4 regions of the Neomoorella humiferrea genome follow, and region 2 is predicted to be linked to each of the others. Evidence: riboswitches for the same ligand, from Rfam matches in the RefSeq annotation. Region 2 holds a riboswitch; each other region holds the start of a gene.
The links. A riboswitch is a leader RNA that binds a small molecule or an ion and turns the genes downstream of it on or off. The one in region 2 is predicted to bind cobalamin.
Positions count from the first base shown of each region.

Region 1: another riboswitch for cobalamin. It lies ahead of cobU (bifunctional adenosylcobinamide kinase/adenosylcobinamide-phosphate guanylyltransferase); the one in region 2 lies ahead of MHFGQ_RS00945 (ECF transporter S component).
Region 3: another riboswitch for cobalamin. It lies ahead of cobK (precorrin-6A reductase); the one in region 2 lies ahead of MHFGQ_RS00945 (ECF transporter S component).
Region 4: another riboswitch for cobalamin. It lies ahead of MHFGQ_RS10015 (Uma2 family endonuclease); the one in region 2 lies ahead of MHFGQ_RS00945 (ECF transporter S component).

Region 1 covers NZ_CP136419.1:1,159,685-1,167,529, forward strand. Annotated here, with positions in the region: gene recA (recombinase RecA) at 1-167, shown strand, start outside; gene MHFGQ_RS06020 (regulatory protein RecX) at 151-648, shown strand; gene rny (ribonuclease Y) at 888-2,411, shown strand; gene MHFGQ_RS06030 (hypothetical protein) at 2,540-3,067, shown strand; gene MHFGQ_RS06035 (TIGR00282 family metallophosphoesterase) at 3,116-3,901, shown strand; gene MHFGQ_RS06040 (PHP domain-containing protein) at 3,888-4,748, shown strand; gene MHFGQ_RS06045 (translation initiation factor 2) at 4,797-5,063, shown strand; cobalamin riboswitch at 5,102-5,276, shown strand; gene cobU (bifunctional adenosylcobinamide kinase/adenosylcobinamide-phosphate guanylyltransferase) at 5,354-5,932, shown strand; gene cbiD (cobalt-precorrin-5B (C(1))-methyltransferase CbiD) at 5,975-7,072, shown strand; gene cbiE (precorrin-6y C5,15-methyltransferase (decarboxylating) subunit CbiE) at 7,065-7,712, shown strand; gene cbiT (precorrin-6Y C5,15-methyltransferase (decarboxylating) subunit CbiT) at 7,699-7,845, shown strand, end outside.
Region 2 covers NZ_CP136419.1:165,250-173,094, forward strand. Annotated here, with positions in the region: gene MHFGQ_RS00935 (ATP-dependent Clp protease ATP-binding subunit) at 1-1,541, shown strand, start outside; gene MHFGQ_RS00940 (AIR synthase related protein) at 1,613-2,401, opposite strand; gene MHFGQ_RS00945 (ECF transporter S component) at 2,398-2,952, opposite strand; cobalamin riboswitch at 3,092-3,291, opposite strand; gene MHFGQ_RS00950 (ammonium transporter) at 3,428-4,825, opposite strand; gene MHFGQ_RS00955 (P-II family nitrogen regulator) at 5,172-5,510, shown strand; gene MHFGQ_RS00960 (BON domain-containing protein) at 5,558-6,079, shown strand; gene MHFGQ_RS00965 (B12-binding domain-containing radical SAM protein) at 6,106-7,845, opposite strand, start outside.
Region 3 covers NZ_CP136419.1:1,282,468-1,290,312, reverse strand. Annotated here, with positions in the region: gene MHFGQ_RS06710 (xanthine dehydrogenase family protein molybdopterin-binding subunit) at 1-593, shown strand, start outside; gene MHFGQ_RS06705 (5'-deoxyadenosine deaminase) at 590-1,915, shown strand; cobalamin riboswitch at 1,967-2,142, shown strand; gene MHFGQ_RS06700 (hypothetical protein) at 2,261-2,422, opposite strand; gene cobK (precorrin-6A reductase) at 2,481-3,254, shown strand; gene MHFGQ_RS06690 (energy-coupling factor ABC transporter permease) at 3,273-4,055, shown strand; gene MHFGQ_RS06685 (energy-coupling factor ABC transporter substrate-binding protein) at 4,055-4,342, shown strand; gene cbiQ (cobalt ECF transporter T component CbiQ) at 4,343-5,110, shown strand; gene MHFGQ_RS06675 (energy-coupling factor ABC transporter ATP-binding protein) at 5,188-6,042, shown strand; gene MHFGQ_RS06670 (hypothetical protein) at 6,026-6,514, opposite strand; gene MHFGQ_RS06665 (glycerol-3-phosphate acyltransferase) at 6,771-7,340, shown strand; gene MHFGQ_RS06660 (acylphosphatase) at 7,365-7,646, opposite strand; gene MHFGQ_RS06655 (amidohydrolase family protein) at 7,759-7,845, opposite strand, start outside.
Region 4 covers NZ_CP136419.1:1,911,364-1,919,208, forward strand. Annotated here, with positions in the region: gene MHFGQ_RS09985 (anti-sigma factor family protein) at 1-385, opposite strand, end outside; gene MHFGQ_RS09990 (RNA polymerase sigma factor) at 382-999, opposite strand; tRNA gene MHFGQ_RS09995 (tRNA-Leu) at 1,105-1,191, shown strand; gene MHFGQ_RS10000 (DMT family transporter) at 1,268-2,212, shown strand; gene MHFGQ_RS10005 (polysaccharide deacetylase family protein) at 2,244-3,215, shown strand; gene MHFGQ_RS10010 (DUF134 domain-containing protein) at 3,229-3,669, opposite strand; gene MHFGQ_RS10015 (Uma2 family endonuclease) at 3,791-4,336, opposite strand; cobalamin riboswitch at 4,766-4,886, opposite strand; gene MHFGQ_RS10020 (ATP-binding protein) at 4,994-5,914, opposite strand; gene MHFGQ_RS10025 (ATP-binding protein) at 5,892-6,758, opposite strand; gene MHFGQ_RS10030 (4Fe-4S binding protein) at 6,774-6,944, opposite strand; gene MHFGQ_RS10035 (NifB/NifX family molybdenum-iron cluster-binding protein) at 6,964-7,326, opposite strand; gene MHFGQ_RS10040 (NifB/NifX family molybdenum-iron cluster-binding protein) at 7,327-7,707, opposite strand; gene MHFGQ_RS10045 (DUF5320 domain-containing protein) at 7,832-7,845, opposite strand, start outside.

The DNA.
Region 1 (7,845 bases), 990 kb from region 2:
GGTATTCACTGGGGGAGGAACGCCTGGGACAGGGACGCGAGGCGGCGAAGGAATACCTGCGTAATCATCCAGAAGTGGCAGCGGCCATTGAAAACCAGATTCGGATAAAAACTGGATTGGTGAAGGTGGAAACAGGGGACGCGGCCGAAGGTGCAGAGGAAAGGTAATTCCCGGACGAAAAGCGCCTGGGACTATGCCCTGTATTTTTTAGCAAGACGCAGTCACAGTGAATATGAAATACGGGAAAAACTGCTGGCTAAGGGATTTACCGAGGAAGCCGTGACGAAAGTATTAGAACGCCTGAAGGCTGCGGGATTTCTGGATGATGTCCGCTTTGCCCGGAATTGGGCTGCCTATCGTATGGCTACTCACCCTTCCGGCAGCCGGCGGCTGCGCCAGGAACTGCAAGGGCGGGGCGTTTCACCGGAAATGGCGGCGGCGGTTGTGGCCGACCTCCTTCCTCGGGAAGAGGAACTGGAAGCAGCCCGCAGCCTGGCGGAAAGACACCGTCCACGCCGGGGAGAAAACCGGGAAAAATACGCTAGACGCCTTGCTCGTTTTCTATGGCAGCGGGGGTTCGATTTTGAAATAGTGCGCCAGGTGCTGGGAGAAAGGTTAGAGGGTTTATATATTGACATAGATAATTGAAATCTATAAAATATGATGGGAGAAACTAGGTGTAGGATCACCACCATAACCCTTTTATGGATAGATTTCACTACCAGGTTCAGCCTGGATGAAATATATTTTCCTATGCAAAAATAAATATCAGGCAGAGAAGTCCTGGTTTTGTTTTAAAAGGGGATATTTGGTTGGTGTGCCTATTTTTAAGCCGGGTTTCTACTCGGCTTTATTTTATGGAAGGGAGGTGAGGGACGATCCAGTATATACTGTATGCCTTGATAGCTTTCCTGGCAGGGGCAGCCGGGGGTTACGCTTTGCGTAAGTATCTTGCCGAAGCGAAAATAGCTTCGGCTGAGAAGGCTGCAGCTGCCATTATCGAAGAAGCTCAAAAAGAAGCCGAGGCTAAGAAACGCGAAGCGGTCCTGGAAGCTAAGGAAGAAGCCCACCGTATCCGCAATGAAGTGGAGCGGGAAAGTCGGGAAAGGCGCAATGAACTCCAGCGTTTCGAGCGTCGCCTGCTGCAAAAGGAAGAGGCTCTGGACCGCAAGACGGAAGCCCTCGAACGCAAAGAGGCCAATCTCCACCGCCAGGAAGAAGCCAACCAAAAGCTCAGGGAAGAACTGGAAGAGCTGCGCCGGAAACAGGTCAGCGAGCTGGAGCGCATTTCCGGTTTAACGACGGAAGAGGCCAGGACGATATTACTGCAGAATGTTGAAAAGGAAGTCCGACATGAAGCGGCCATGTTGATCAAGCAAATTGAAGCAGAAACCAAGGAAGAGGCGGAAAAGAGAGCCCGGGAAATTATCACCCATGCCATTCAACATTGTGCAGCCGACTATGTGGCCGAGGCGACAGTTTCAGTAGTAAATCTCCCCAACGACGAAATGAAGGGACGTATAATTGGCCGGGAAGGTCGTAATATTCGTGCCCTGGAAACGCTTACGGGCGTAGACCTGATAATTGATGATACGCCGGAAGCAGTAATACTCTCCAGCTTTGATCCCATCAGGCGCGAGGTGGCCCGTCTGGCCCTGGAGAAGTTAATCATTGACGGTCGTATTCATCCGGCACGCATCGAAGAAATGGTGGAAAAAGCCCGGAAAGAGGTTGAACAAAGGATCCGGGAAGAAGGAGAGAAGGCCACCTTTGAGGTGGGCATTCACGGCCTGCATCCGGAACTGGTGCGTCTCCTTGGCAAACTTAAGTACCGCACCAGTTATGGTCAAAACGTCCTCAAACATTCCCTGGAAGTGGCTTTCCTGGCCGGTGCCATGGCTGCCGAGCTGGGGGTAGACGTTCAGCTGGCCAAGCGGGCTGGTCTTCTCCACGATATTGGTAAAGCCGTTGACTTTGAGGTAGAAGGTCCCCATGTGGCGTTGGGAGTCGAACTGGCCAAGAAATATAAGGAATCCCCGGAAGTAATCCACGCCATCGAAGCCCACCATGGGGATGTGGAGCCGCGAAGCATTGAGGCCGGTCTGGTTCAGGCCGCCGATGCCATTTCGGCGGCACGTCCGGGTGCGCGGCGGGAAACGTTGGAGGCGTATATCAAACGCCTTGAAAAGCTGGAGGAGATTGCCGATTCCTTTGCCGGCGTAGAAAAATCCTATGCCATTCAAGCCGGCAGGGAAGTAAGGATTTTAGTAAAACCCGATAAAGTAGATGACGCCATGGCCGTCCATCTGGCCAGGGATATAGTGAAGAAAATCGAGAAGGAAATGGAATATCCGGGTCAGATTAAAGTGGTCGTTATCCGCGAAACCCGTGCCGTTGATTACGCTAAATAGCCAAGGGGCAGGGAGGTTTTATACTACCATCCCTGCCATTAAATTTTCCTGCCAAGCTGGAGATTAGACAAGCAGGAATTTGCTTTAAGGTGCAGAAGTAGTGTGTTATATATGAAAGTACAAGGCAGGTGTTAACCTTGGGCCTTCAGTACAAACACGGCGGCGAAGTGTCTGATACCATTGGGTTATTGATTTCTATTCTGGTGCGTTATCCGGAAGTTGCTACCATTAACTATGAACCGGCTGAACAATTACTGCGTTTTACCTTTATGCTTTCTGAGCCCATAACAGGGGAGAAGATGGAAAAATTCGCCGAGAAATTCCGCAAATCCCTTGAGGTATATAATTATCTCGAAAATAGAGAAGCACGGATAATCGACCTTAAATATACACCTTACGACCAGCTTACTTCTCTAGAGGTACAGCGTGATGTAGCTACCCTATCCCGTGATGAGATTGACCTCATCATTGCTTTGGTACGGGAAGGTTTTAACTCAACCCTTGTGGCGGAGAACAACGACAATATTATGGAAGAAGAGCTTATGATCCAGGAGGAGCTGATTGACCGGATGCTGGAAAGCGTCCGGGGCACCGTGCCGGAACGACGGCTTATCGCCTTTCGGGAAGAAGGAAGGGTCATGGTGTTTAATAAATAAATCCGCATCGCATAATATTTTTAAGGTCATTCGAGGGGAGCCTTATTGTTGCGGGTTTTAATGATCGGCGACATCGTTGGGCGGCCGGGACGGAAAGCGGTACAGGAACTTCTACCTTATCTGCTTCATGAATACCGGCCCGATTTGGTAGTGGCTAACGGGGAAAACGCCGCCGGCGGCAACGGCATAACCCCACCTGTTGCCGCTGAATTATTTAATAGAGGTATTCACGTTTTAACAATGGGTAACCATGTATGGGACAAACGCGAGGCTGAAAACCTTTTAGAAGAGGAGGCGCGGATCCTTCGACCGGCCAATTATCCCGACGGTACACCGGGCCGGGGATATACGATCATACGGGTTAAGGAAGACCTTCAGGTAGGTATAATTAATCTCTCAGGACGGATATTTTTATCTACCCTGGAATGTCCCTTCCGCTTGGCGCGTCTTCTGGCGGAGGAAATCAGGGCCACAACCAGGATGATCTTGGTGGATTTTCATGCCGAAGCAACTTCGGAAAAGGTTGCTATGGGTTGGTATCTAGATGGCCTGGTGAGCGCAGTTGTCGGCACCCATACCCACATTCAAACGGCCGACGCCCGTATCCTGCCGGGCGGTACGGCCTACATTACCGATGTGGGTATGACTGGCCCCAGAGATTCTATCCTGGGAGTAAAAACGGAAATCGTCATAAAAAAATTTATCACCCAAATGCCTGTACGCTTTGAAGTTGCCACCGGCCCCGTTCAGTTGGAAGCCGTTTTAATCGATATCAATCCGGATACCGGCCGGGCGGAGGCCATTCAGAGGTTACAACTTTATGGTACATCCTGATTTCCGGGCTGCCGATTTACATAGCCATACTACGGCCTCCGACGGACGGTTTACACCAGAAGAACTAATAAGGCTTGCCAAGGAAAAGGGGCTGGCGGCCATCGGCGTTACCGACCACGATACGGTGACCGGCCTGGAAGGTGCCCTGGCCGCTGGCAATAGTTACGGCATTACGGTGGTGCCCGGCGTCGAGCTGAGTACCGAATGGGAAGAAAAGGAGATCCATATCCTGGGATATTACCTCGATTGGCTTGAAGGAAACCTGCTGGGTTTCTTAGAGGCAATGCGGCGGGAGCGCAGCAGGCGCGTTGCCAGGATTGTAACAAGGTTACAGGAACTGGGTTACAACGTTAACTTGGGCGAGGTGCAGCGGGAAGCTCAAGGTGAGGCGGTGGGACGGCCCCACATTGCGGCCGCCCTGGTGCGCCGGGGCTATTTCCCCAACCTCAAAACTGCCTTTAAGACTCTCCTGGCGCGGGGTCGCCCGGCTTACGTACCGCGGGCCAAAGTCGCGCCTGTCCGGGCGGTAGAGGTGATATTAAAGGCCGGCGGCGTTCCTGTTCTGGCCCATCCCGGCTTGAGCCAGGCCGACCCCCTCATTCCCGACCTTGTGGCCGCAGGTCTGCAAGGTATCGAAGTCTATTACCCCTATCATAGCGCCGGTGTTACCAGACATTACCTGGAACTGGCAGCAAGGTTTGATTTGGTGGTTACCGGCGGATCGGATTTTCATGGCATAGTTGACGAAAGCCACGGCGATCTGGGTGCTTGTTGTGTGAGTATGGCAAAAGTTGAGGAACTGCAGGCACGGGCGAAAAAGATAAAAGAGCGAACGACTAAGGTTTGATTTCCGGGCATATATTTTAGAAAACCTTAAAGCTAGGGGGTGAGGGCGTTGATCGACGGCGATCCGGGCGCCCTTTACCGGCGGATTCAAGAGCTGGAGGACAAGGTGGAACAGCTACGCATCAGTCGCCGGGTATTGATGCATCTGGTGGAAAAGAGCGAGAACGAGAAATGGGAAATGATCAACCGTCTGCTTCAGGAAAAGGAAAGTCTTAAGGTGCGCAACCGCCGTTATGCCCGGTTGCTCTGGGAAAAGAATAAAGAGCTGGCCCTTTTGGCCGGTAAATTGCAGGGCCTTCCTTTACCCAGGCCTTGACGGAAAAGGTAGCCAAAGTTTATACTATAGTTAACTTATTAATTTAATAAGGGACAGGTGCCGAAAAGGTTAAAAGGGAATCAGGTGAAAATCCTGAGCGGTCGCGCCACTGTAACCGGGGAGCCCGCTTCAAAGCCACTGGTATCTGTACCGGGAAGGCGAAGCAGGGCAAGGAGCCGGAGCCAGGAAACCTGCCTGTTCATTAAACCCTCGCGTCAAGGGGCCTATGGGTATAGATTACGACTCCAGCTCTTCGTGGGGGCTGGAGTTTTTCTTTTAGGAGGTTTTACATGGAACGCGGGCCGTTGATCATGGTCACCGGAGGAGCTAGAAGCGGTAAAAGCCGGTTGGCCGAGGAGCTGGCTGCCGCCGGGGGAGGACGGGTGGTTTACCTGGCCACTGCTGTAATAGGGGATGATGAAATGGCGGCCCGGGTGGCGGCCCACCGGCGCCGGCGCCCCCCCGGGTGGCTGACGGTGGAAGCCCCCCTGGCCGTCACCGAAGCCATGGCCCGGGAGGGTAAACGCGCCGACACCATCCTCTTGGATAGCATGGGTATGTGGATTAACAACCTTTTGGGCGGCTTGCAGCAGGGTGGGGCGTCAGACGGAGGGGAAGACCATGATGTCGTAATTGAAAATATTATGAACTTGGTACGGAAACTCGTCGTGACAGCCTGGGAGGTTCCGGCGCGGGTGATTATCGTTACCGAAGAAACGGGCCTCGGCCTTGTTCCCCCATATCCCCTGGGAAGGCTTTTTCGCGATCTCCTGGGTCTGGCCAACCAGGAAATCGCCTCCCGGGCCGATAGGGTATATCTGGTGATGGCCGGTTTGCCCCTTATCTTAAAAGACCTTTTATCTGAATAAGACTTCTCGAAAAATATCGCAAAAAATGGGGAGGAACTATTTTTGCCTGAAAAGTTGCGTCGGGGCTATACCACCGGCACCTGTGCTGCCGCCGCCGCCAGGGCGGCCGCTATGGCTTTATACCAAAGGCGCTTGGTCCAAGAAGTTACATTAACCCTGCCGGCGGGTGATACGGTGACCCTACCGGTCACCGTCCGGCGGGAAGCGGACCGGGCGGAAGCCGTGGTAATCAAAGACGCCGGCGACGATCCCGATGTTACCAATGGTGTCGCCATCCACGTTTGCGCTCGCCTATGTCCGAAAGGTTTAATACTGCGCGGCGGTTCCGGGGTAGGGAGGGTGACACTACCGGGTTTAGCCATACCTCCGGGTGAACCGGCCATTAACCCCGTGCCCCGGCGAATGATCGCCGCGGCAGTCGCCGATCTTATTCCCCCTGGAGGGGGGATGGAACTGGAAATCAGTATTCCCGGCGGTGAGGAACTGGCGCGGCGTACCCTCAATCCCCGCCTGGGAATCGAAGGCGGGCTTTCCATCCTGGGTACCACCGGTATTGTCGAACCCATGTCCGTAGAAGCCTACCGTGCCTCCCTTGTGCCACAGATAGACGTCGCCCTGGCCGCCGGTTATAATACCCTCATATTGACTCCGGGCCGTTTGGGGCAGCGTTATGCCGAAGAGAAATATCAACTGCCCCCCGGGGCGGTAGTTCTTACGAGCAATTTCATCGGGTATATGCTGGAGGCCTGTGTCGAACGAAAAGTCAGGGGAGTGCTTCTTTGGGGTCATGCCGGCAAGCTCATTAAAATAGCCGGGGGTATTTTTTATACCCATAGCCGAATGGCAGACGGACGCCAAGAAGTCCTGGCCGCTTGGGCCGCTGTAAAAGGCGCTTCTTCAACTTATGTAGACAAGATTTTACAGGCAACAACGGTCGAAGGAGCCATAGAAATTATCGCTGCCGCAGGTTTGGGGCGGGATTTCTGGGATGATTTGGCGGCAAGGGCGAGCCATAGGGCTTTAACCTTTGTCCGAAAGGAATTAGCTGTCGGCACTGCCTTCCTCAGCCTGCAGGGTGATCTTATAGGCGCGGACGCAACGGCCCGCCAAATGATGGAGGAATTGCGTCAAGGTGTTTAAAGACAGTTGGCTGACGGTAATAGGGGTGGGCCCCGGTAGTGGGGAATATGTAACGCCGGCGGCACGGAGGGCGGCGGCGGCGGCCGAGGTTCTTATCGGCGGCCGAAAGGCCCTCGATCTTTTTGCCGATTTAGAATGCGAAAAAATGCTGATTACTGGGGATCTAGAAAGACTGCGCGATTTTCTTCTTAAGATTCGCGGGCGACCCACGGCTGTACTTGTTTCTGGGGACCCCGGCCTATTCAGCCTTCTCCCCTGGGTAAAAAGACAGTTCCCGGGAGAAAAAATTAACGTTATTCCCGGTATCAGTTCCATACAACTTGCCTTCGCCCGTCTGGCCTGCGGATGGGAAGACGTCGTTTTTTTAAGCTGTCACGGCCGTTCGTTGGAGGTTCTTGAGCCTTATTTGCCGCGGTTGAAGTCCGCCCAGGTGCGACTGGCTATTCTTACCGGCGGTGCCAACACCCCCCCGGTTATAGGAAGATATTTAGTCGACCACGGCCTCGAAGGCCTGATGGTATGGGTAGGTATCGAACTGGGCGGCGACGGAGAGCAAACGGCCTGGCTGACGGCGGCCGAGCTGGCCCGCAGTGATTTTCTCGGCCCAGGGGTGGTGATAGCCGGCTGTGAACCTGATTGATTGGCCTTATTCTACCCCGGGTATACCCGACAACTGCTTCAGTCGCAGCCGGGTCCCAATGACCAAAGAAGAAATCAGGGTCTTGACCCTGGCCAAAGCCCGGCTGGGTCCGGGGATGACGGTTTACGATATT
Region 2 (7,845 bases):
CGAATATTTTAAAACCCGCCCTGGCCCGGGGCGAGCTGCAGACCATCGGCGCCACGACCATTGACGAGTACCGCAAGCACATTGAGAAGGACGCCGCCCTGGAACGACGCTTCCAGGCGGTGATGGTCGGCGAGCCCACGGTTGAAGAAACCATTGCCATTTTGAAGGGCCTGCGGGATCGTTATGAAGCCCATCACCGGGTGAAGATTTCCGACGAGGCCCTGGAGGCGGCGGCGCGGCTTTCCGACCGCTATATCACCGACCGCTACCTGCCGGACAAGGCCATCGATTTGGTAGACGAGGCCGCTTCCCGGGTGCGTCTTAAGGTCTATACGGCGCCGGACGACGTCAAAAAACTGGAAGCGCGCCTGGAAGAACTCGAGAAGGAAAAGGCGGCGGCCGTTCACGCCCAGGAATTTGAAAAGGCGGCGGCCTTGCGGGATGAAGAAAAGAAGATTAAGGAAGAATTAGAGGCCAAAAAAGGCGAGTGGCAGAAGGAAAAAGGGCTAGAAAAATCCGTGGTGACGGCGGAGGACATCGCCCAAATCGTTTCCAGCTGGACGGGCATCCCCGTCACCCAGCTGGCCCAGGAGGAGAGCGAGCGGCTCCTTCGTCTAGAAGAAATCCTGCACCAGCGGGTTATCGGCCAGGATGAGGCCGTCCGCGCTGTGGCCCGGGCCGTGCGCCGTGCCCGGGCGGGGCTTAAAGACCCCAAGCGGCCCATCGGTTCCTTCATCTTCCTGGGACCAACGGGTGTGGGTAAGACCGAGCTGGCCCGCGCCCTGGCCGAGGCCCTCTTTGGGGACGAAGACGCCATGATCCGCTTCGACATGTCGGAGTACATGGAGAAGCACACCGTATCGCGGCTTGTCGGCGCCCCGCCCGGCTACGTCGGTTATGAAGAGAGCGGTCAGTTGACGGAGGCCGTCCGACGCCGGCCCTACAGCGTCGTGCTCTTTGACGAGATTGAAAAGGCCCACCCGGACATCTTTAACGTGCTGCTCCAGGTGCTGGACGACGGCAGGCTTACGGACGCCAAGGGTCGCACCGTGGATTTCCGCAACACGGTAATTATCATGACCTCCAACATCGGCGCCGGGACCATCAAGAGGGAAAGCCTGGGCTTTAAGGCTTCCACCAGCGAAGTGGCCGCCGAGTCTTATGAAAAAATGAAAAAGCACATCATGGAAGAACTGCGGCGGACCTTCCGGCCCGAGTTCTTAAACCGCATCGACGAAATAATCGTCTTCCACGCCCTTTCCAAGGAAGATATCAGGAAGATCGTCGATTTGATGCTGGCCGACCTCAACCGGCGCCTGGAAGACAACAAGCTGACGGTGGAAGTGACCGACGAAGCCAAGGAAATCCTTATTAAAGAAGGCTTCGATGAAGCCTTTGGCGCCCGGCCCCTGCGCCGTGCCATTCAAACCCTCATCGAGGATCAGCTCTCCGACGAGATGCTGGCCGGGAAAATTGCTCCCGGCGACAAAGTCCGGGCCGTCGCCCGGGACGGCAAAATTGTCCTGGAGAAAGCGGCTTAATCCGGGGCAGGGTAGACCCTTACAAGCACTCGCGCGCAGCGGGTGCTTTCTCTTTTGCTGTAACGGGCAATTTATTTATTTCCACCGCCAGGGGACTGTTTTTCCAGGGTCCCCAGGAGGCAGAAGGGTTTTCCCGCCCGGAGCCCTGCAGCCTCTAGGGCGGGCCGCTCGCCGGCGGCGAGGATGCAGGTGGCGGGGCCGGCCGATTTGTGCAAGTCCAGCTCCGATAAGCCCGGCCGCCAGTTGATCTGCAGCCTGTATAAAGCGGCCAGATCCCGGGCCTCGGCCAGGATGCCCCTGGAACCGGCGGGAACGATTTCCCGGATGCCCGGCTGGTCGAGGAGCAAGCGCACGGTTTGCAGGTCTGCGATTTCCGGATCGTCGAGGAAGACCTCGGTTCCGACCTTGGGCCGCCCGAAAAGGGCCAGGGCGTCGCCGGCGGCCAGGCGCCCTATTAGCAGCTCTGCGGTAGTCGCCAGGCCGATGACGGTGATCCCTATCCCCGACTGGATAGTGGGGACGTTTTTTTCACTGCTGCCGGTGAGGGCCTTCTCCGGGTCGATACCCAGCGAGCGGACCTCGTCGGCCACCCCCTCCCGGATGGCCGCGCCTGCAGGTTCCGGTTCCACGCAGAGGGTGTTGACGATGCAGACCGGCCAGGCGCCTACCGCCAGGACTTCCATCAAGGCTACCCTGGCGGTGAAGCGGCCCAGGACGTATCCCGGCACTCGCACCACGTCGGCTTCCTTGGGGCCGATGGCGCCGGCGGAATCGCAGGCGATCACCAGGGATCTTTGCGCCTCCAGGTCCAGGATGGTCAAATCCCGGTAGCGGCGGGGGAAAAGGGCGGGCGGGGTCATTTACCTTCACCTTTCCCCCGGCCGGCGGCATAGCTGGTGGGAAATACCCGGCGCAGGCTGGTGAAGGCTGTCGCGGCCAGGACGATGTTCAGGGCGGAAGCGATCAATAAGGGCACCACCATGGCCAGGAAGAATGCTTTGCCGAACCCCGGCAGGGGGATAAACAGCGCCGGGAGTAACAGGCCGTTGAGGGCTATTCCCGCTGCGATCCCCAGCCAGGGGGAAAAGGGGTAGAAGAGGGCAAAAAGGGCGACGACGGCGGCCATGCCGGCGGCGATTACCAGGTGGAGGGGCAGGGTGAGGGGGAACCCGGCGGTAAAGGCGGTGAGCAGGTGCCCCAGGGAAGCTATGAGAGCCCCGTCGGCGGGACCCAGGATGAGGGCTCCGAGAAAGCCGGGAAAAGAATCGAAGGCCGGGGTGCCGGTGATGCTGGGTATTTTTAGATTGGCGCCCACAGTTGACAGGGCGATGAGCATGGCCAGGGTCGCCAGGCGTCTGGCCGTCCAGCGGCTTGCCTTAACGGCCGGGGAGGAAAGTTCCGGTTTTGCCATGTTTGCTTCTCCTTTCTAAAGAAGACTTTGTCAGGGGCGAAAAGGGGCCGGGCCACCCGTAACAAAAAAGTCCCCAGCCGTCTTCGGCTGGGGACTTTGCCATCATCCCCGGTTGCTTCTCCCCTTTCCTGGCGAAGGTGAGAGGTCGTATGGACAGGCAGGTCTCCTGGCTCGCGCTTCCTCGTTTGGCGATGCCTTCCCGGGAACTATCCCAGTGGCGTTATATCGCCAACTCCACGCTCACAGTGGCGGGACCGCGCCGGATCGCCGCCTGAAAAGGCGGTTACCGGACTTCCCTATTCTCCCCCTCCCGGGGGCACCTGTCCATTTTTTCATATATGGTTGTCAATTATTAATATAATCTACCACCGTGCTTTTGGCAAGACCTGTTTCCGAAAGTAAACCCGGGAAAGACTTCCCGGGGGAGGTAGCCGCACTGTGTTCGATTACCGGGCCGCGACGCTATGTTGTCCGTTTATTCCTGACGGAAAAGGCCGGCTCCGGCCGGGTTACCCTGACTCGCCATCCAATTTACCGCCAGCTCTCCCGGGGCGGTAACCCTTTTACCTTGTGCCACATCCAGGGCTGCCAGGCCGGTGTCGGGATAGGCGCTTTCGCCGTGCTGGGATAGATCCAGGCCGGCTTCCTCTTCCTCGGCTGTGACCCGTAAAGGTGTCAGCAGGGAGACGACCTTGAGAATGCCGTAGGTCACTGCGGCGGTAAAGATCCAGGCCGCCGCTACGCCTACCACCTGTACCCCCAGCAAATGGGCGTTGCCGTATAGCAGGCCGTCGGCCCCGGCGGGGTTCACGGCTTTGGTGGCAAAGATGCCGGTGGCAACGGCCCCCCAGGTGCCGCCGACGCCGTGGCAGCCAAAGGCGTCCAGGGAATCGTCGTAGCCCAGTTTGACCTTGGCCACGGCCACTGACAGGCAACAAAGGGCGCCGCCGATAGCACCTATTACCAGGGCCGCCGGGGGAGTGACGAAACCGGCCGCCGGGGTGATGGAGACCAGGCCTGCTACCGCGCCACTGGCCGCTCCCAGGGCGGTGGGTTTGCCGTGGAGCAGCCACTCTACCGCCAGCCAGCCCAGGATGGCGGCCCCGGCAGCCGTATTGGTCGTGACAAAGGCGTTACCGGCCAGACCGTTGGCCCCCAGGGCGCTGCCGGCATTAAAACCGAACCAGCCGAACCATAACAGCGCGGCGCCCAGAACAGTCATGGGGAGGTTGTGGGGCGGCAGGGGGATCCGGCCGTAATCCCGCCGGCGTCCCAGGACCAGGGCGCAGATCAGCCCGGCCACGCCGGCGCTGATATGCACCACTGTGCCGCCGGCAAAGTCCAGGGCGCCGAGTTCCCGCAGCCAGCCCCCCGCGCCCCACACCCAGTGGGCCAGGGGGTCATAGACCAGGGTAGCCCACATTAACGTAAAGAGCAGGAAGGCCGGGAAGCGCATGCGCTCGGCAAAGGCACCGGTTATCAGGGCCGGGGTGATTATTGCGAACATGAGCTGGAACATGGCAAATACCTGGTGGGGGATGGTGGCGGCGTAAAGGGGATTGGGTTCCAGGCCGACGCCCCGGAACCCCGCCCAGTCCAGCCCCCCCAGCAGGTGGAGGTGGTCGGGACCGAAGGCCAGGGAATAGCCCCACAGGACCCACTGGACGGAAATAAGGGCCATGGCGGCCAGGCACTGCATGATGACACCCAAGACGTTTTTCTGGCGGACCATACCGCCGTAAAAGAAGGCCAGGCCAGGGGTCATCAACATGACCAGGGCGCTGGCTACTAAGAGAAAAGCGGTATCGCCGGTATCAACCGCGTTCCCGGCTGCCGCCAGCGCCGGCCGGGCCAGGACGGTCTCGGCGGCCAGGAATAATAATAGTAAAAGTGCTGTTACTACAGGCCGGAGCAGGATGTTTGACCTGCCCCTTACGTTGCTGACATTCCTTTGCTTCAATACCATTGCCCTCCTTCATTCTGAAATAAAGAAGGCACAGGAGACAGGTTATCTCCTGTGCCTTCTTTGGCGACACACTGGTTACACCCTTGTAACCACGAAGCAAATTTATAATTTATTTTACCTCAAGCTCCATGCCGCGTCAAGCTAAAAACTTTTGACGGCTCCTGCTGGTACAGGCTAAAATAGACTTAACTGGTCACCGCGGCAGCAGAGAGGCGGTTAAATTATGGCTTTAAATGGAACGGGGGTTGAGCTTGTGTATAAAATCGAGGCCATTATCCGGCCGGAAAAATTCGAGGCCGTCAAGGAAGCCCTGGGTCGCTACGGCATCCATGGTATGACCGTAACCCACACCCTAGGCTGCGGCCAGCAGAAGGGCAAAACCGAGGTCTACCGGGGCACGGCTTATACCATCGACCTCTTGCCCAAGGTCAAGGTGGAGATCGTCCTGGAAGATAGATACGTTGACGATGTGGTGGCTATTATCGCCCGCGAGGCCCGTACCGGCAACATCGGCGACGGCAAAATTTTTATCTGCCCCGTTGCAGATGCGATGAGAATCCGCACCGGTGAGCGGGGTGCGGAAGCGCTCTAAATGGCGGCTTCTACCCATGAACTTGCTGTTGCCGGGGTATACTAGATGTGACTGACAGCAAGGGAGTGGGCATGATGGACGATGTTTCTTTACGGGAAAAGGTGCGGCAGATTTTGCGCGAGGACAAGGACCTGCGCGGTTACGGCCTCAACGCCGACGTGGTGGCGGGGGAGGTCCAGCTCCAGGGAATCGTCGATACTCTGAAGGAGAAAGAGCGGGCCGAAAGGCTGGTGCGGCAGGTTCCGGGAGTAAAAGGCGTGGCCAATGCCGTGGCCATCAGTACCGACGGCGCTATCCGGGGTGAAGACGTGACCATGGAAGTCAATGAGGAGCTGGCCCAGGACCCGCGTGTCGACCTGCGCCATATCGGCGCGGAGAGCGTCGACGGCCACGGCACGGTGGTTTTGAAGGGCCGCACCGACGACCCTGCCGAAGTGGAAGCAGCCCGGGAGGCGATAGCCAAGGCCCGGGGTGTGACCGGTGTGGTGAGCCGGGTGAAAATTGGGGAAGAAGACATGAGCCTCAAGGATATCTTCCACAGCCAGGTGAACAACGACGGGGAGGCGTGAGAACGGCCGCAGGAAGGAAAACTTTGCTATGGGCTCTTAAAGGGCGCCTGTAAATAATAGACCTCTGCTTTAAAATTCCCGGGGCCGTAGTAAAAAAACACCAGGGTCGCTGCATCGGCTTCCGGTCTCTCCGGGTGGCAGGGGAAGAACTCAATAAAGCCGTGACGGCGGATGTTGGCCGGTGCTTCTTGCTTAAGCCCCGGCATATATTTTTCTCTGAACGCGGGGTCGGCTATCCGGGCCAGAATGTCGGAACGCTCTAACTCGCTCAAGGTCGAGGGCGGCATCCAGCCCGGGAAGTTCCGGCTGCGGTCGCGGCAGAGGAAGTCGAATTTTAACAGCTGGTAGAAGCGCTCCAGCCCGAAAGGAGCAAGGGGGCGGAAACGTCCTCCCGGCCTTTCCCTGCCGGCCGGGGGCGGTGACACTAAGGAGGGGGCCGCCTGGCCGCCTGTTTCACTCATGGCGATCTTTTCAGCCGCAGCAGGGATGGACGGACAGCCGCTGTTTCCAAGGCTTGCGGCAAAGGCGGCCAGATGGTTAAAGAGGTCGCGCTGGCTGTGACCGCGGCGAAACAGCTCCTGTTCCTCCCACCAGGCGGCCAGGGCTTCGTAACATTTAAAGTGGCTACCGCCGAAGGCCTGCTGCACCAGGTAACCGAGGGCGTGGTCGGCCAGGTGGCTGTTGCCGTAAAGCTGAAGCATGTTTTCCATGCTGTGGAGGCGCAGCATTTCCTCGTAAGAGATGGCGCTGCTGGCCAGGACCTCGTAAGGGGGCCGTTCCAGGAATAGGTAGCCGAAGTCTTTCGCCCGGGCGCGCAAAGGGGTACCCTTAAGTAGCTTTAAAAAACCGAGCTGGATCTCGTGGGGTTTTATAGCGGCCACGGCGTCAAAGCTTTTACCTACACCGGCATATGTTTCGCCTGGCAGGCCGGCGATGAGGTCAAGGTGCAGGCGGATGTTACCCATTTCCCGCAGGCGGCGGACGTTGGCTGAAAGGCGCTCCCAGTCCTGGCGGCGGTTGCAGCGGTCGTTTACCTCAGGGTTAATGGTCTGAACCCCGATTTCGAACTGGAAGAGCCCCGCCGGCACCCGGCGGAGGAAGGATAGCATATCCTCGTCCAGGCGGTCGGCGGCGATTTCAAAGTAAAAACGGGCGCGGGGCTTGAGGGAGACGAGGAATTCCCAGATGGCCAGGGCCCTTTTTTTATGGGCGTTAAAGGTGCGGTCCACAAATTTGATTTCTCGCACACCTGCCGCCAGCAGTTTCCGCAGGTCGTCTTTTACGCGCTCCAGGGAAAAATAACGCAGTCCCGTTGTGGTGGAAGAGAGGCAAAAGCCGCAGGCAAAGGGGCAGCCGCGGGAGGTTTCGTAATAGACGGTGCGCTGGCTTAAGTTCCCGGCGCCGGCGGCCAGGTCTTCTGCGTAGGGAAAAGGGATGGCGTCCAGGTCGCCGCCCAGGGCCCAGGTTTCTCCGGCTGCCTGCCCGGCTGATAGAGGCAGGCCTTTTGTTGCATCTCCGGCCGAAGGAGAGGTAAAGGCGGGGGTCGCCATGGGGGTCAGGTCCGGCTGCGGGTTGATGCGGATACGGCCCTTCTGCCGCCAGGCAAGGCCGGGGACGGCGGCCAGCAAACGGGGATCGAGGCGGGTCCCGCCCGGGGAGACGGAGTGGATGTATTTTCCTCCTGGCGGCCCGGCCGTGCCGGGGCGGCCTTCGTCCGGGAGCCACAGGACAGCATTTTCGGCCAGCCGCTCCATAAGGGCCCGGAA
Region 3 (7,845 bases), 1.1 Mb from region 2:
ATCCCCAGAAACAGATATCCTATTCCGAGGCCGCCGCCCGGGCGCGCCTGGCCGGTTGCCGCCTGGTAGGCCAGGGAACCTTCATCACCCACACCACGGCCGTGGACCCGGAAACTGGCCAGGGGGCACCCTACTGGCCCTACGCTTTTGCCACGCAGATTGCGGAAGTAGAAGTGGATACGGAAACAGGGGAAGTACGGGTTTTAAAGCTGATAGCCGCCCATGACGTCGGCCGGGCCGTAAATCGCCTCGGGGTAGAAGGACAGATTGAAGGCGGCATCGCCCAGGGACTGGGCATGGCCCTTATGGAAAAGGTGCACCTGCAACAGGGCCGCATCGTCAACAATTCTTTTTCCACTTATCTCATTCCGACCGTCCTGGATATGCCCGAGATCCAGCCCTTGATTATAGAAAGCAATGAACCTACCGGTCCCTACGGCGCTAAAGGGGTAGGTGAGCCCGCCACCATCCCCACCGCGCCCGCCATCATCAACGCCATATACAATGCCGTAGGGGTGCGCATTAGGGAGCTGCCGGTTACCCCGGAAAGAATCCTGGCTGCCTTGCGGGAAAAAGAAGGAGGAAAGAAATGAGTATCTTAATTAAGAACGGTACGTTAGTTACAATGAATCCCCAGAGGGAAGTTTTCCAGGGAGATATCTATATTGAAGGCGATCGCATCGCCGCCATGGGCAATACTCCGGCCACTGCCGACCGGGTTATCGACGCCGCAGGTCACCTGGTCATCCCCGGCCTCATCCAGCCCCATATCCACCTCTGCCAGTCCCTTTTCCGCGGTCGCGCCGACGACATGGAACTTCTGGACTGGTTGCGCCTGCGGATCTGGCCCCTGGAAGGCGCCCACGACGCCGATTCCCTTTATTATTCCGCCCTGCTGGGTATCGGTGAACTTTTCTTAAGCGGCACCACGACAATCGTCGATATGGAAACCGTCCATCATACCGACGCGGCCATTGAAGCTATCGCCAAAAGCGGGATTCGCGCCCTTACCGGCAAGGTAATGATGGACTTTGGCGAGGACGTCCCGGAAAGCCTTAAAGAAACAACGGCGGCTTCCCTTAAAGAAAGCGTCGAACTGCTAGAGAAATGGCACGGCTACGATAACGGCCGCATCCGGTACGCCTTTGCGCCCCGCTTTGTAGTCTCCTGCACTGAAGAGTTATTATTGACAGTCAGGGATCTCGCCCGCCGCTACGGAGTTAAAATCCACACCCACGCTTCCGAAAACAGGGGCGAGTGTGCCCTGGTAGAAGAACTTTACAGCCGGCGCAACGTCCTTTACCTGGACGATATCGGCCTCACCGGCCCCGACCTCATCCTGGTCCACTGTATCTGGCTCAGTGAAGAAGAGAAGGAGATCCTGGCCCGTACCGGGACGAAAGTGGTCCACTGTCCTTCTTCTAACTTAAAGATGGCTTCCGGTATCTGCCCGGTACCGGATCTGTTGAGCCGGGGAACGGTAGTGTCCCTGGCCGCCGACGGCGCACCCTGCAACAACAACCTGGACGCCTTTATGGAAATGCGGCTGGCGGCCTTAATCCAGAAACCCCTTCACGGGCCCACTGCCATGCCGGCACCACTGGTCTTTGAAATGGCCACTCTGGGCGGGGCCCGGGCTTTAGGTATGGAAAAGGAAATCGGCAGCCTGGAAGTAGGCAAAAAAGCCGACCTGGCCCTGGTTTCCCTTGAGGGTTTCCATACCCAGCCCCAGGATGGCGTCGACGTCTACACCCAGCTCGTCTACCAGGCCAGGGGTACGGATGTCACTCTGACCATGGTTGACGGCAAAATAGTCATGGAGAACAGGCAATTGAAAACAATTGCTGCCGACGAAGTGAGAAAAAAGGCCAACGAGGCCGTCCAACGCGTCGCCCGTAGGGCAGGACTGGCATAGCATACCGCAAAGGGCGGTAAAAAGCCGTAGACATAACCTTTGGATTATGCTAAAATAAACTAAACTGAATATTGCCTCCGGCAAATCCGGGAAGTCAGTGTAAAGCTGACACGGTCCCGCCACTGTAAGGAGGAGCGAAACACCATCAGGCCACTGGGGACACCTGGGAAGGCGGTGCGGTAGCTATGATCCCGAGTCAGGATACCGGTTGCCGGGGAAACCTTGACCCCTACGATGGATAGGGGGTGGTTGGCCGGACTTACGGCAAGCATACCCTCTGCTGATGTAGGAGCAGAGGGTTTAAAATTACATAGGGAAAGGTGCGCGGTCTCGAGAAGATCGGGCTTAAATTTCGCCGCCGGCAGGGGAGAGGTTGGGCAAAACGCCGCGGAAGGCGGGAACTTGCCGCAACCGATGATGCCCGGCCAACAGGCAAGCCTGTTCTCCATCCACCAGGGTGAGAACCCGGGGAGGTGGTTTCTTTAGGCACGCCTGTTTTTGCGGCACCACGGCTTCCCCGGCAAAAAGCCGGGGATTTAAATTGTTACGGGGAGGATACCGCTTTTTGATTTTAGTAGTGGGTAGTACCGGCGAGGGAAGGCAATTAATACGTAGCCTGCGGCAGGAAGGCTATGAGGTTGCTACCTGGACCGACAGCACCTACGGCGAACAGTTGGCCCGGGAGGATGGGGCGACTTTTATTTTAACCGTCCCCTTAACGGAAGGCAATTTAGCCGCCCTGGAAGGCGGTCGGCAACCGGAAGCGGTGATAGACGCCACCCTTCCTTATCCCGGCAGGTTTTCCCTAGCCTTAGAGGCCTGGTGCCGGCAAAATTCCATACCTTACCTGCGTTTTTTACGCCCGGAAACGGAATTGCCCCGCGATAGCCTTATTCACCAGGTTACGACTTGGGAAGAAGCCGCCCGGGCTGCCGCCGACCTAGGAGACACAATATTTTTAACTACAGGCACCAACAACCTCGAAGTATTCGTTAACAATCCCCTGTTTAAAGATAAACGTATCGTGGTCAGGGTGTTGCCTGAACACAGGGTAATTAAAAAGTGCCAAGATCTGGGGTTGACACCCCGGGACATTATTGCTATGCAGGGGCCTTTTTCCAAAGAAATGAATAAGGTCATGTTTAAGGCATATAAGGCCGGTGTTGTCGTCACCCGGGATGCCGGACCCGCCGGCGGTACGGAAGCTAAAATTGCCGCCGCTTTGGCCCTGAAAATTCCGGTGGTGTTAATTAAGCGACCTTCCATTCGGTATCTGTATTCTGTTGCCACGATTGAGGAAGCCATTCTTCTATTAAAACGCTTAATACCTCGAAAATAGCATCCGAAGGAGGTACATATGGTGTTCCGGCGTACATCCATAATATTTATATTTTTCCTGTTGACCATGGCCGTTCTCAACCGGCCGGCCTACGCCATGCACATCGCCGAAGGATTTCTCCCTTTTAACTGGGCCGCTGCCTGGTATATCGTCGTGTTGCCCTTCTGGCTTTGGGGCCTGCGGTCCATCCAGCAAACTGTAAAAAGCAATCCCGGCCTGAAAATGCTCCTGGGCCTGGCCGGCGCCTATACCTTTGTCCTGTCGGCCCTGAAAATCCCTTCAGTAACCGGTAGCTGTTCCCATCCCACCGGGGTTGGTCTGGGGGCCATCCTCTTTGGCCCGGCAGCCATGAGTATCCTGGGGGGTATCGTCCTCCTCTTCCAGGCCCTTTTGCTGGCCCACGGCGGCTTAAGCACCCTGGGAGCTAACACCTTTTCCATGGCCGTGGTGGGTCCTTTTGTAGCCTACGGTTTTTACCGCCTGGTGCGAAGGCTCAACGGCTCAATTCCCCTGGCCGTCTTCCTGGCCGCCACCCTGGGGGACCTGATGACCTATGTCACCACTTCCCTGCAGTTGGCCCTGGCCTTCCCGGCCCAGCCCGGCGGGGTACTGGCGTCTATGCTAAAATTTATGGGCATTTTTGCCGTGACCCAGCTACCCCTGGCTGTCAGCGAAGGTATCTTAACGGTCGTCGTTTTTAATTTGCTGACCGCCTATAATAAAAACGAACTGCAGGAACTGTCTATTTTAGACGACAAAACCCTGGCGGCTGGCGGTAGTAAACTGGAGGTGCGTAAATAATGAGCAGCGTCCAGAAAAATCTTTTCTTGCTCCTAATCGTTATTCTCCTGGCAGCAGCCCCCCTCTTCATGCACCGCAGCGGGGAGTTTGCCGGTGCTGATGATCAAGCGGAAGAGGCCATTAGCCAAATCCGGCCTGATTATGATCCCTGGTTTAAACCCGTCTGGGAACCGCCCAGTGGGGAAGTGGAAACCTTTCTCTTTGCCGCCCAGGCTGCCATCGGCAGCGGTATTGTTTGCTACTTCCTGGGTTACAGCAAAGGAAAGAAACAGCGGGAGCAGAAGTAAATGTTCAGCATTGACCAGTATGCCTATAGCAACCGGTTAAAGAACGTCCACCCGGGCGAAAAAGTAGCCTTTGCCCTGGTAACCCTCCTGATCGCCCTGGTGGCGCCCCAGCCTTTAATCCCAGCCATCATCATAGCCCTGATGGCCGGGGCTACCATTGGGGTCGCCGGCATCCCGGCCCGTTTTTACCTGCAGCTTATCCTGGTGCCCTTTTCTTTTTTAGTCGCGGGGGTGGCCATGATCGCCCTCACCATTTCCAACCAGCCCCAGGCCGGTCTTAAGGGTGTGACCCTCCTGGAGTGGACCCTGGGTGTTACCCCAGCCGGCATGCACCTGGCCGGGAAAATTTTTCTCAAGTCCCTGGGGGCTACTGCCTGCCTTTATTTCCTTTCCCTAACAACTCCCATGGTAGATATCCTTACCGTCCTCAGGCAACTGCGCCTCCCGGCCCTGCTGGTGGATTTAATCAGCCTGACCTACCGCTTTATTTTTGTCCTGCTGGCGACCGTCAACGACATTTATACCGCCCAGGCTTCCCGCCTGGGCTATGCCTCCCTGCGCACTTCCTATCATTCCCTGGGCCATCTGGCGGCCAACCTTTTTATCAAGACTTACCGCCGCTCCCAGGAATTATTTACCGCCCTGACGGCCCGGGGCTACGATGAAGAGCTGCGCGTGCTGGAGGCTGTATATCCTTTCTCCTGGCCCTTTTTATGCCTGGCCGTCATCTTTGACCTGGCTTTAGTTATTTTAATGCTGCGTACATAATACCGGCCATCTGCAGACCGGCTCCTCCACGTACCTTTTATGTCCCCAATCAATGCCGACTACCGGAGGTGGACCTTTTGGCCGCCCTTTTAGAAGCAGAGAGGGTTTCCTTTACTTACCCTGACGGTACCCGGGCCCTGCAGCATGTTACCTTGAGCATCCCTGAAGGCAAGAAGATTGCCGTCCTGGGTCCCAATGGTGCTGGCAAGTCAACCCTTTTCCTTCATTTTAACGGCATCTTAAGGCCCCAGGAGGGGTGTATCTACTTTGCCGGAGTCAGGATTAATTACAGCCATAAAGCATTAACAGATTTACGCCGGCAGGTGGGCATCGTCTTTCAAGACCCCGACAGCATGCTCTTTTCGGCCAGCGTCCGCCAGGAAATTTCTTTTGGACCATTAAACCTGGGCCTGGGCAGGGAAGAGGTAGGGCAAAGGGTTGAAGCCGCCATGGCGGTAACGGGTATCGCCGACCTCCAGGATAAGCCGACGCATTTTTTAAGCTACGGCCAGAAAAAGCGGGTGGCCATTGCCAGCGTCCTGGCCATGGAACCCCGGCTGATCATCTTTGATGAGCCGACGGCCTACCTGGACCCGCGCTCAACCCGGGAGGTCATGGCCTTGCTGGCAGATATCAGCAGCCAGGGAAAGACGATTATTTTATCCACCCATGATGTAGACATAGCCTATACCTGGGCCGACTATATCTACGTCCTGGCCCGCGGCCAGGTAATCGGTGCCGGGACGCCGGCCGAAATCTTTAGCGATGCCACCCTCCTGGAAACTGCTGATCTGGCCCGGCCCTGGCTGCTGGAGGTCTACGAAGACCTGAAAAATAAAGGCTGGCTGCCGGCAACGGCGCCAGTCCCCAAAAATAAAGAAGAGCTCCTGGGCCTCATTCCTTATCGTTCCAGGTCTAAACTGGCCATTTGAGTTGGTCCACGGCCCGGTTCGTAAAACAGTTTTCATCATTTTCATCCCTGGGCGTTCTGATTTTTTTCGCCGGCAGGAGCTGTAAGGTGGCCATCTGGTTGCGCAAGCGAATATTTTCCTTGAATTCAATCAGGATCGACAGGATCTCATGGAGGAAGGGACTGCCAAAGGTAGACATCAGGCCTACAGCCACCATATTAATCAATGAATAAAGACCAGGATAAGCAGCCTTCAACCCGGTAAAGGCATTCAGTCCCAGCAGGGCAAAGACATCAATCGATGCCATGCCGGCCAGGAGGGCGGCGATAACGGCGTTAAATATAATTACCCATAGCTCCCGCTGTTTTTCCGCCTGGGGGTCATCCCTCGGCTCCCCCAGCCAGGGCCAGCGGGCCTTGACCTGGTCGGTAATACCTTTGGCCGCCGCAAAGACCGCGCCAATAACAGTGAAGAAGCGGCTGAGATCTTCCATCTGCATTCCCCCCTTTCACCGCACCGTTCCATATATCCTATGCTGTTTGCCAGCCGGAGGTCAGTAGGGGGGCATTTTCATCCTCTGCCGGCGACACGAACATTGCGGCGGCATGACAAAAAACGATTAAACCGGCGCGGTTAAATCTGACTTAAGTAGGAAACACGGACCATCCCCGGATCATCTCCGCTCCTTCTCCGTTTTTGGAATTATAGTTAAATAAAATGTAGCTTAACTACAGGGGGGGTAACCAGTTTTGTTGCCTTGGATAAAGGCTGCCATAGGCACCCTGCTGGCCTACCTGGGCGGGTCCTTGGCAGGTGGGCATATCGCCGCCCGCCTCTGGCACCGGGTGGATGTGCGCCGGGTGGGCAGCGGCAACGCCGGTACCATGAACGTCCTCCGCAACTTAAGCGTGACGGCAGGTATAACGACCTTCCTCTGGGATACGGCGAAGGGTTACCTGCTGGCGGCCATGGGAAGAAAATGGGGTGGTATAGAGCTGGCCGTCCTCATGGCCCTGGCGGCCGTGGCCGGGCACAACTGGCCCTTCTACTGGCAATTTCAAGGCGGCAAAGGCCTGGCCACCAGCCTGGGGACAACCCTGGCCATTTATCCGCCGCTAGTCCTGCCGGCGGCCATTGTCCTGGGCCTGCTGCTCGCCCTCACCCGCAATAGCGACCTGGCCACCCTCCTGACCTTCAGCGGCCTGCCTTTTTATTTCTGGCTGCGCGAAGGACCAGGCTGGTATTTTATTTTCGGCCTGGGCCTGGCGGTAATTATGCTACTACGGCATGGCCCCCTGGTAATTGGCAAGTTTGATTAACTGCCACAATCACTATGGCTTAATTCAAAGGGAACTTCTAATTCTAAAGGTCGTTTCGCCCTGTGGCTCTTCATACTGGATCCTGACTTCCTCGACTTCGGCCAAAGCAGGACCCCGCCGGCAGTGGTCCAGGAACTCTTTCACCCTTTCCGCCGGTCCTTCAACTACACCCTCAACGCTGCCATTTAAGCGATTCCGCACCCACCCGTTAAGCTGCAAAGCCGCCGCCTGCCGCAGGATAAAATAACGAAACCCCACCCCCTGGACCAGTCCTTTCACCCAGAAGTGCGCCCGCACAAGGGACAAAGCGAAGCCCTCCTTGAAAAAATCTTAGTAAAAAGATAGCATAGGCCCGGGGAAAGGACAACTCATAGTTGAGCAGGAGGAGCCTCCAGGTAGAGGTGCGGCGGCAAAACGGCTAAAAGTCAATAAAAACCATTTCCGGTTTGGCCAGGACCTTTAAATCCTCCAGGGGATTACCCCGGACGGCAATCAGGCAGGGCCG
Region 4 (7,845 bases), 930 kb from region 2:
GGGCCTCTATTTCGTAAGATGGGGGCTCTGACTCATTGTTTCTAAAGGGGTGGATAAAACGAGTATGGTAACCCGTTAAAGCGGTAAAAAACACCGCCATTATGATTGCCGCTGCCGTCAGTGATGCCCTTTGCCCCAGGCGCCGGTACCAGGGGCGGCAGGCCGCTTCCAGCCGCCGTCGTAAATCTTCTTCAAATCCCGGTGGCAGGTCCAGTTCTTCCTCCGACCAATCCTTCAGGAGTTCCACCGTCCGGCGCAGGGCTTCCAACTCCTCCCGGCAGGCCCTGCATCCATTTATATGTTCTTCCACTTCCCGGCGCTCTGTCGCCGTAAGGGCGTTATCAAGATAAGATGAAAGGAGTTCGCGGTAGTAACGACATTTCACCGCCCCTCACCGCCTTTTTTTATATAGACGCCGGGATTAGTTAAATGTTCCCGCTCTTTAAGTAAATACTGCCGCAAGAACTGCCGTGCCCGGCTGAGGCGGGATTTCACCGTTCCTACGGAACAGCCCAAGATGGCTGCTATTTCGTCATAAGTAAATCCCTGGATATCCCGCATAATTAATGTCATGCGGTATTCGGGTTTCATTAGCTGCAGCAGCTTATGTATCACATCTTCCCCTTCCCTGGCCAGGAAAACTTCCTCAGGCGAAGATAAAACTTTTCCATCTGCAACTTCTAAAAAAACGCCTTCGGCTTCCTGAAAACCCTCCAGGGATATGGTCGGCCGCCGCTTACGACGACGTAGCGCATCACGACAGATATTGGTAATGATATATTTAAGCCAGGTCCTGAAAGAACAATCCCCGCGAAAGCCGGGTAAGTTCTTATAGGCCCGTACCAGGGCCTCTTGGGCGGCATCAGCGGCATCTTCGGAATTACCCAGCAGGCGAAATGCTATGGTATAAAGCATTTTCTGGTAACGCTCTATAAGAAGGACAAAGGCCTCCATATCTCCCCTTTGGCTCCGGGACAAAAGCTCATCATCCGGGACCACGCCTGCCACCACCTTCCAGCTCTTTTCCTATTCGCCACTATACCGCCTTAATCCTTTTTAGCCCTTGCAGGAATAAAAAGTCTGTGCTAAAATAAAAAAGCGCGAGCCGAAGTGGTGGAACTGGCAGACGCGCCGGACTCAAAATCCGGTGGCCGCGAGGCCGTGCGGGTTCGACCCCCGCCTTCGGCACCAATTACTTTGTACCAAGGTCTTTGTACCTTGGTATTTTACTTTTATAACCTTTATAACCCAGGGAGGCTGCATAACCATGGCGATGTGCCCGGAAACAGAAAGGGCAATCCCCAACTGTAAACAACACAAAAATTCCCTCAGGCTTGGTTATGTAGCCGTCTCAATTGCCACCTTTCTTTACGGCGGCAATGTTATAGCCGGCCGTTTGCTGGCACCCAACGTACCTCCTGCAGCCCTCTCGACTTTGCGCGGTATACTGGGTTTAATAATTCTTCTACCTTTTGCCCGGCGAGCCACCCTCCGCCCACGCCTTAACGACTTCCCCGTTTTTATGCTCATAGGCTTATTAAGCGTCACCATCGCCTATGTTACTTTTGCTTGGTCAATGCAGAACAATCGGGCAATCAGCGCCGCCGTCATCATTTCAACTTCTCCTGCCGTGACCCTGCTTCTCCTCGCCCTCGGCTGGCATGAAAAACCAAACATATTTCAAATAGCAGGCGTTGTTATCGCCTTTGCCGGCTTAACCCTTGTATCTTGCGAAGGTTCCCTTAAACGCGTCATGGCTTTACAATTCCATAAAAGCGATCTTATTCTCTTGATAAACGTCATCGCCGTTTCCCTGGCCAATATTCTCGTACAAAAAGAAACCCATCGCTATCCAGCAATAACCACCTGTACCTGGAGCCTTTTTTTCGGAACTATTTTTCTCCTGCCCCCAGGATTATGGGAAATAATACGTTACGGCTGGCATCTTACCTGGTGGGAATGGCTGTTACTTTTTTATATGGGCGGCATTATAGCCGGGGTAGCACTTTTATTGAACTTTGAAGCCGTCAACCGCCTCGGCAGCGGCACTGTAGCCATGTTCAATAACTTAACCCCACTCGTTACCGTGATTTTAGCGGCCTTGCTCCTTAACGAAAAACTTTTGTGGTATCACACCCTGGGCATGATTTTAGCCCTGGGAGGAGTATTTCTATCCCTCAGACGTCGGTTGAGGGAAGAAAATTCATTGTAAAAGATAAAGAAAGAATGTAGGAGGTTTTTATGTGAAGAAGAATATCGTCGCTACCTCCCTGATTGTATTTCTTGTTTTTTTATTATTATTTAGTTTGATTCATCGCAGGCCGCTGTTGCCTCAACACAGCCTTGCACAAACAACGGATACAAAAGCTAAAAACGAAACTGCAACAATTAAAGAAGCCGCCGTCACGCCTGTTCAGGAGGTAGAAAACGATAACCCTAGAAAAAAAATTTTTGCCGACAAGGTTGTCGCCCTGATTTATCATCATATTGATGAGCACGAAATTCCCGGGCTGGTTATATCTCCCCAACGCTTCCGGCACCATCTGGATATGCTCCGGGCTGCAGGATACAGAGCCGTCGGCCTTCAGGAAATGGAGGCTTTCCTCAACGGAAAACCTATTCCCAACAACGCCGTGCTCATTACCTTCGATGACGGTTACGAAAGCGTCTACCGATATGCATTACCTGAACTAAAGGCCAGGCACATGCCTGCATTATCCTTCGCCATCGTCGGCTATATGGGGCAAAAGCTGGGCAATCTCCAACATTATAACTGGCAACAGGCCGCGGAAATGGCCTCTGCCGGGTTTATAACCCAATCTCATACATATAATTTACATGACTATGCCCTCCTCGCCAACGGTCATACCGGCCCCATCCTTAACGGACCTTTAAAAGGACAAAATACAAATGAATTTCAAGAGATGGTCCGCAGGGATTTACAGCATTCACGGGAACTAATTGAGGCCAACCTACATTATCCGGCCGTGGCGTTGGCATTGCCCTTTGGAGCCGCCGGTAGTTTATCAATCAAAGTTGCGGCTGAAACGGGTTTTAAGTTTATCTTTACCACCCGTCCCGGTGCCATTACCAGAAAAACTAACCCGTTATATCTCCCCCGCATCAATGCCGGTACGCCGAATTTGACGACAAGCCAGCTTGATAATATAATCCGCAAAACTGCCGGGGAAGATCTTAAAACGGGCGGCCAGTAATGCCGCCCGTAACTTATTCCCAACCGTGCCGCCGGCAGCGTCCATGTCCCGGCTTCGGCCCTGCAAAAACTTCTTTGCTGCCGCAACGGGGACAGGTTTCAACATTATGTTCCTTTTCCAGTTCCCATTCATGGCCGCACTCTTCACAGCGCGCCCTGGCGCCGACCAGGTGATATATTCCCCCTTCAATACGTATGGCCTTGCCGTTAATTAAGGCGTCGGCCACCTTGCTGCGGGCCGCGCCGAGGATGCGGAAAAAGGTCGGCCGTGAAACCCCCATCCTGGCGGCGCATTCTTCCTGCTCCAGCCCTTCTATATCTTTCAGGCGTATTGCCTCCAGTTCTTCTACTGCCAAAACGACTTCTTCCAGCTGGCGTAAAGGCACGGCAGCCGGTTTAAAATAGGTAACTCCGGGTAAAAATTCCACGCGCCGGCACTTGGGCGGCCTCGGCATATTATTCCCCCGCTTTCAACTTTAACTGTTTCATATGATAACTTTAATCTGGACTTATGTCAACCAGAAGTCCCTAAAAACACTCAACGCCACCCGCCCGTCCGGCTAAAATATTTAAACTTTAAAAAACCCGGTCTAAATCTAAGTCCAACTTGGGTAAAACTGTCGAAACGAAAGGGTCCTTTCCCCGCCGGGTGTAGAGATCTTTTTTCTCCCCTTCGGGAGTAAAAGCACAAACTTCTATGGTCTGGGCCACAGGGTGGACAAACCATATCTCCCGCACCTGGTGGGCGGCATATAACTTTTTCTTGATTACTTGATCCCGCTCAGCGGTAGAAGGGGAGAGAATTTCAATTACCAGGTCCGGCCCGCCTTTGATATTGGCTTCAGTGATGATGGCCCGTCTTTCGTTGCTGATAAAAATGATATCCGGCTGGACGACATCTTCCGGTGTTAAATAAACATCAATAGGTGAGTGGAGAATTATCCCTATCTTTTGCTCTTCCACATGCTGGCGTAAAATAAACTCCAGGTTCCCGGAAACCATCTGGTGGATGACACTTGGTGCCGGCACCATATACAGCTTCCCCCCGATGAGCTCATACCTTTTGTCCTCCGGTAGCTGGCAATAGTCCTCGTAAGTAAATTTAACCTCGTTAACGGCCATGTTCATCCCTCCCGGGACATTTCCTTTAGTGGTATTGTACCATTTGTTTACCCGGCTTAAAAGCTGGCCGATATCCCTGTCAGATGGGCCCGGTACTATTCAGGTTCTCTCTATACCACCAGATAATTTTATCACCAGTGCTTATAATACCTAATAACATCTAAAAACAAAACGGCCTTTTCCAACACCTTCCTACATACTCCCCGGGTGGGTTAGAATAGGCCGTCCATAACAGTCCCAGCGCATCGTGAACTTCCAGTCGTTTTGCCTTATTGGAAATCACTTGCCGGGCCGGTTGGCAGCATTTAAGCCGGCCCCTCGGGGCCGGTCACCTATCCTGTTCAAAAATAAAACCCTGCTCCAACTAGAACAGGGTTCATGCTGTTTCCCCATCCTGCGTAGGGAGCACCAGCTGCTAAGACAGGCACCAGGTCTCCTGGCTCGGGTTCACCGTTTCCCCACGCCTTCCCAGGGCAAAACCCAGTGGCCTGATGTGGGGTCACTCCCCCTTACAGTGGCGCGACCGCGCCGGTTTTACACCGGCTTCCCTTGATGCCTGCTGTTATTTAAATTAATCCTTCTACAAAAAAAGCCGGAATCCTCCCGGCCAATGTTTTTAAATTGCATAGGTCCGTTTTATTTAAAAATCCCGTCCGGTTATTGATTTCCTATTTTTTCCAACCGGACCAGAAGGCTATCCCACATGGCCTGTACCGCCTTGGCCGCCGCCCCCCGGGAGCAGGACGTAAGGGGAACGCCGTTTACCAGGGCCCTGACCACATCGATATCATAGGGTATTTTGCCGGCGACGCTAAGCCCTGTTTCATAACAATAAGCCTCGATTTCCCTGCTTTTTTCCGGTGCGAGATCATACTTATTGATGCAAACGGATACCGGCACGTGGAAATGGTCGGCAAGCTTTACCACCCGTTCCAGGTCGTGCCGGCCAGCCGCCGTTGGCTCCGTCACCACCAGAGCCAGGGTAACGCCAGTCAGCGAAGAAATAACAGGACAGCCGATGCCCGGCGGGCCGTCGGTAATAATCAGCCGGGCGTTATTTTCCTCCCCCAGCCGCCGCGCTTCCTGACGCACCTTTGTTACCAGCTTGCCGGAATTTTCCTCAGCCAGACCTAGCTGAGCATGGACCAGGGAGCCGTAAGGCGTTTCCGAGATATACCAGTAGCCGGCAAGATTGGGTTCCATGGTCACGGCTCCCGTCGGGCACACAAGGGCACATACCCCACAGCCTTCGCATGCCAGAGAATCGATATAGAAAGACCCTCTGTCCGAACGGGCCTTCCCGTCAGCTTTCTCCGACACTACCTGCAAAACGGCATCAAAACGGCATGCTTCCAAGCAGCGGCCGCAAAGGTTGCAAAATTTCGGGTTGATAACCGCCTTTTTGGATCCGTAAAATTCATTTACACTTTCCACCTCTGGCCGCAGAAGCAAATGCAGGTCGGCAGCGTCGACATCGCAGTCGGCCAGAACCTTATCTTCCGCCAGGGCGGCCAGGGCAGCGGTAACAGTTGTTTTTCCCGTGCCCCCCTTACCGCTAATTACCAGCAGCTCTTGCACGCTGTGACACCAGCCTCTCTACCTCCTGCCAGAGGCCGATAAAGGACGGTACCCAGTGGGGATAATCTTCCACCAGGCATCTTCCCCGGGCATAAGTGGCGGCATATTCCTTATCAAAGGGTATTTTTAGCAGAATGGGGATGCCTTCCCGCAGGCAGTAACGCTCCACCCGCTGATCCCCCAGGGTGGAACGGTTGATGACCACGGCGCAGGGCACTCCCAGTTCCCGCACCATCCCCACGGCAAGGCGGAGATCGTTTAGGCCGAAGGGAGTGGGCTCGGTGACCAGCAGGCAGAAGTCGCTACCCTTTACGGCGGCAACCACCGGGCACGAGGTGCCCGGCGGAGCGTCGATTAAGGTAAGGCCTTCCCTTCGGGAAAGTTTTTTTACGGCCCTTATCACCGGCGGTGCCATGGGCATGCCAATATCGATCCTGCCGTGGACAAAATCGATATTCCCGGCCTGCCCCCTGGCCACCACACCGATACGGTACGGCTTTTCCCTTATCGCCCCGGCCGGGCAGACTAGAGAACAGCCGCCGCAGCCGTGACACATCTCCGGAAAAACAAGCACCCTACCTCCAGCAACGGCCAAGGCATGAAAAGCGCACACTTCACTGCACCGGCCGCAGGCGGTACATTTAGTTTCATCCACTTCTGGGACCGGCAGAGTCACTTCCCTTTCTTCCTGAAATTCAGGCTTTAAGAAAAGGTGGGCATTGGGTTCTTCCACATCGCAGTCTAGGACCTGAACCGGCATTTTTTTGGCCAGGGCCAGGGCCAGGTTGGTGACGATGGTAGTCTTCCCCGTCCCCCCCTTGCCGCTGGCCACCGTAACAATCATTTCCTTCACCACGCTTTAATCAAGGCTTAAAGCTCCGTTGGGACATTCTTCAACACAGGTGCCGCATTCCAGGCATTCATCGGCATTGACAACCGCTACTCCATCCACGGTAATGGCCTCCACCGGGCAAACGTCCACGCAGCTGCCGCAACCGGTGCATTTTTCCTCATCAACCCTGACCGCCATCTTTTTCTCCCTCCATTTATTAATGGCCACCGCAGCCCTCATGACCGCCGTGGTCATGGCTGCAGGTACCGCCGCTGCTTTTGAGGCTGCCGGCAAGGTAGGCATGCACCGCCGCCTCTACCGGTCCGTAAGCGCCGCTAATTACTTCTATGCCCCGCTCGCCGAACAATTCGACGGCGCGGGCGCCGATACCGCCCACGATAACGCAGTTGACCCCTAGATCGGCCAGGTAATTGGGTAAAAACCCCGGTTGATGTCCGGGATTGGCGATAACTTCCCTGCCGATGACTTTCCCGTCTTTCACGGTAAAAAGGCTGTACTGGGAGCAATGACCGAAATGCTCGGCAACCATTGTTCCCTCGGTTGCTACGGCGATCTTCACTTAACGATTACCTCCTCGACCCATACCAGAATGAGGACCTACGTTAGGCTGAGATACAGGGGTGGCCTTTCCGGCCTGCCACTGTTCCAGCGCCGCCTGGACCGTAGGCGCCGTTGTTGAGTAAACCTTAATCCCCGCCCCCTGGAGAACCCGGAGGGCATTGGGCCCGACGTTTCCGGTTAGGACAACTTCCACACCCCGGTTTACCAGGGTCTGGGCCGTTGCCACTCCCGCACCCCCGCCGGCGCCGACATTGTCGTTGGCCACGACCTCTATGGTGTTTTTATCCAAGTCGGCAATCACGAAATACTGGCAGCGCCCGAAACGGGGATCTACCGCTGCCGCTCCATCTTTACCCTGGGCCGTAACGGCCACTTTCATTCATTTCGCCCCTTTCTGTTGCGGTCATTCGTCCATTTTATTATAAAGCTATTTTGGTCTTATGTCAATAAAAACAAAAAGGCCGGGGAGAAAAATATGACCCGGCCCCGCAATTAGGGTTTACCTACAGGTCCTCCT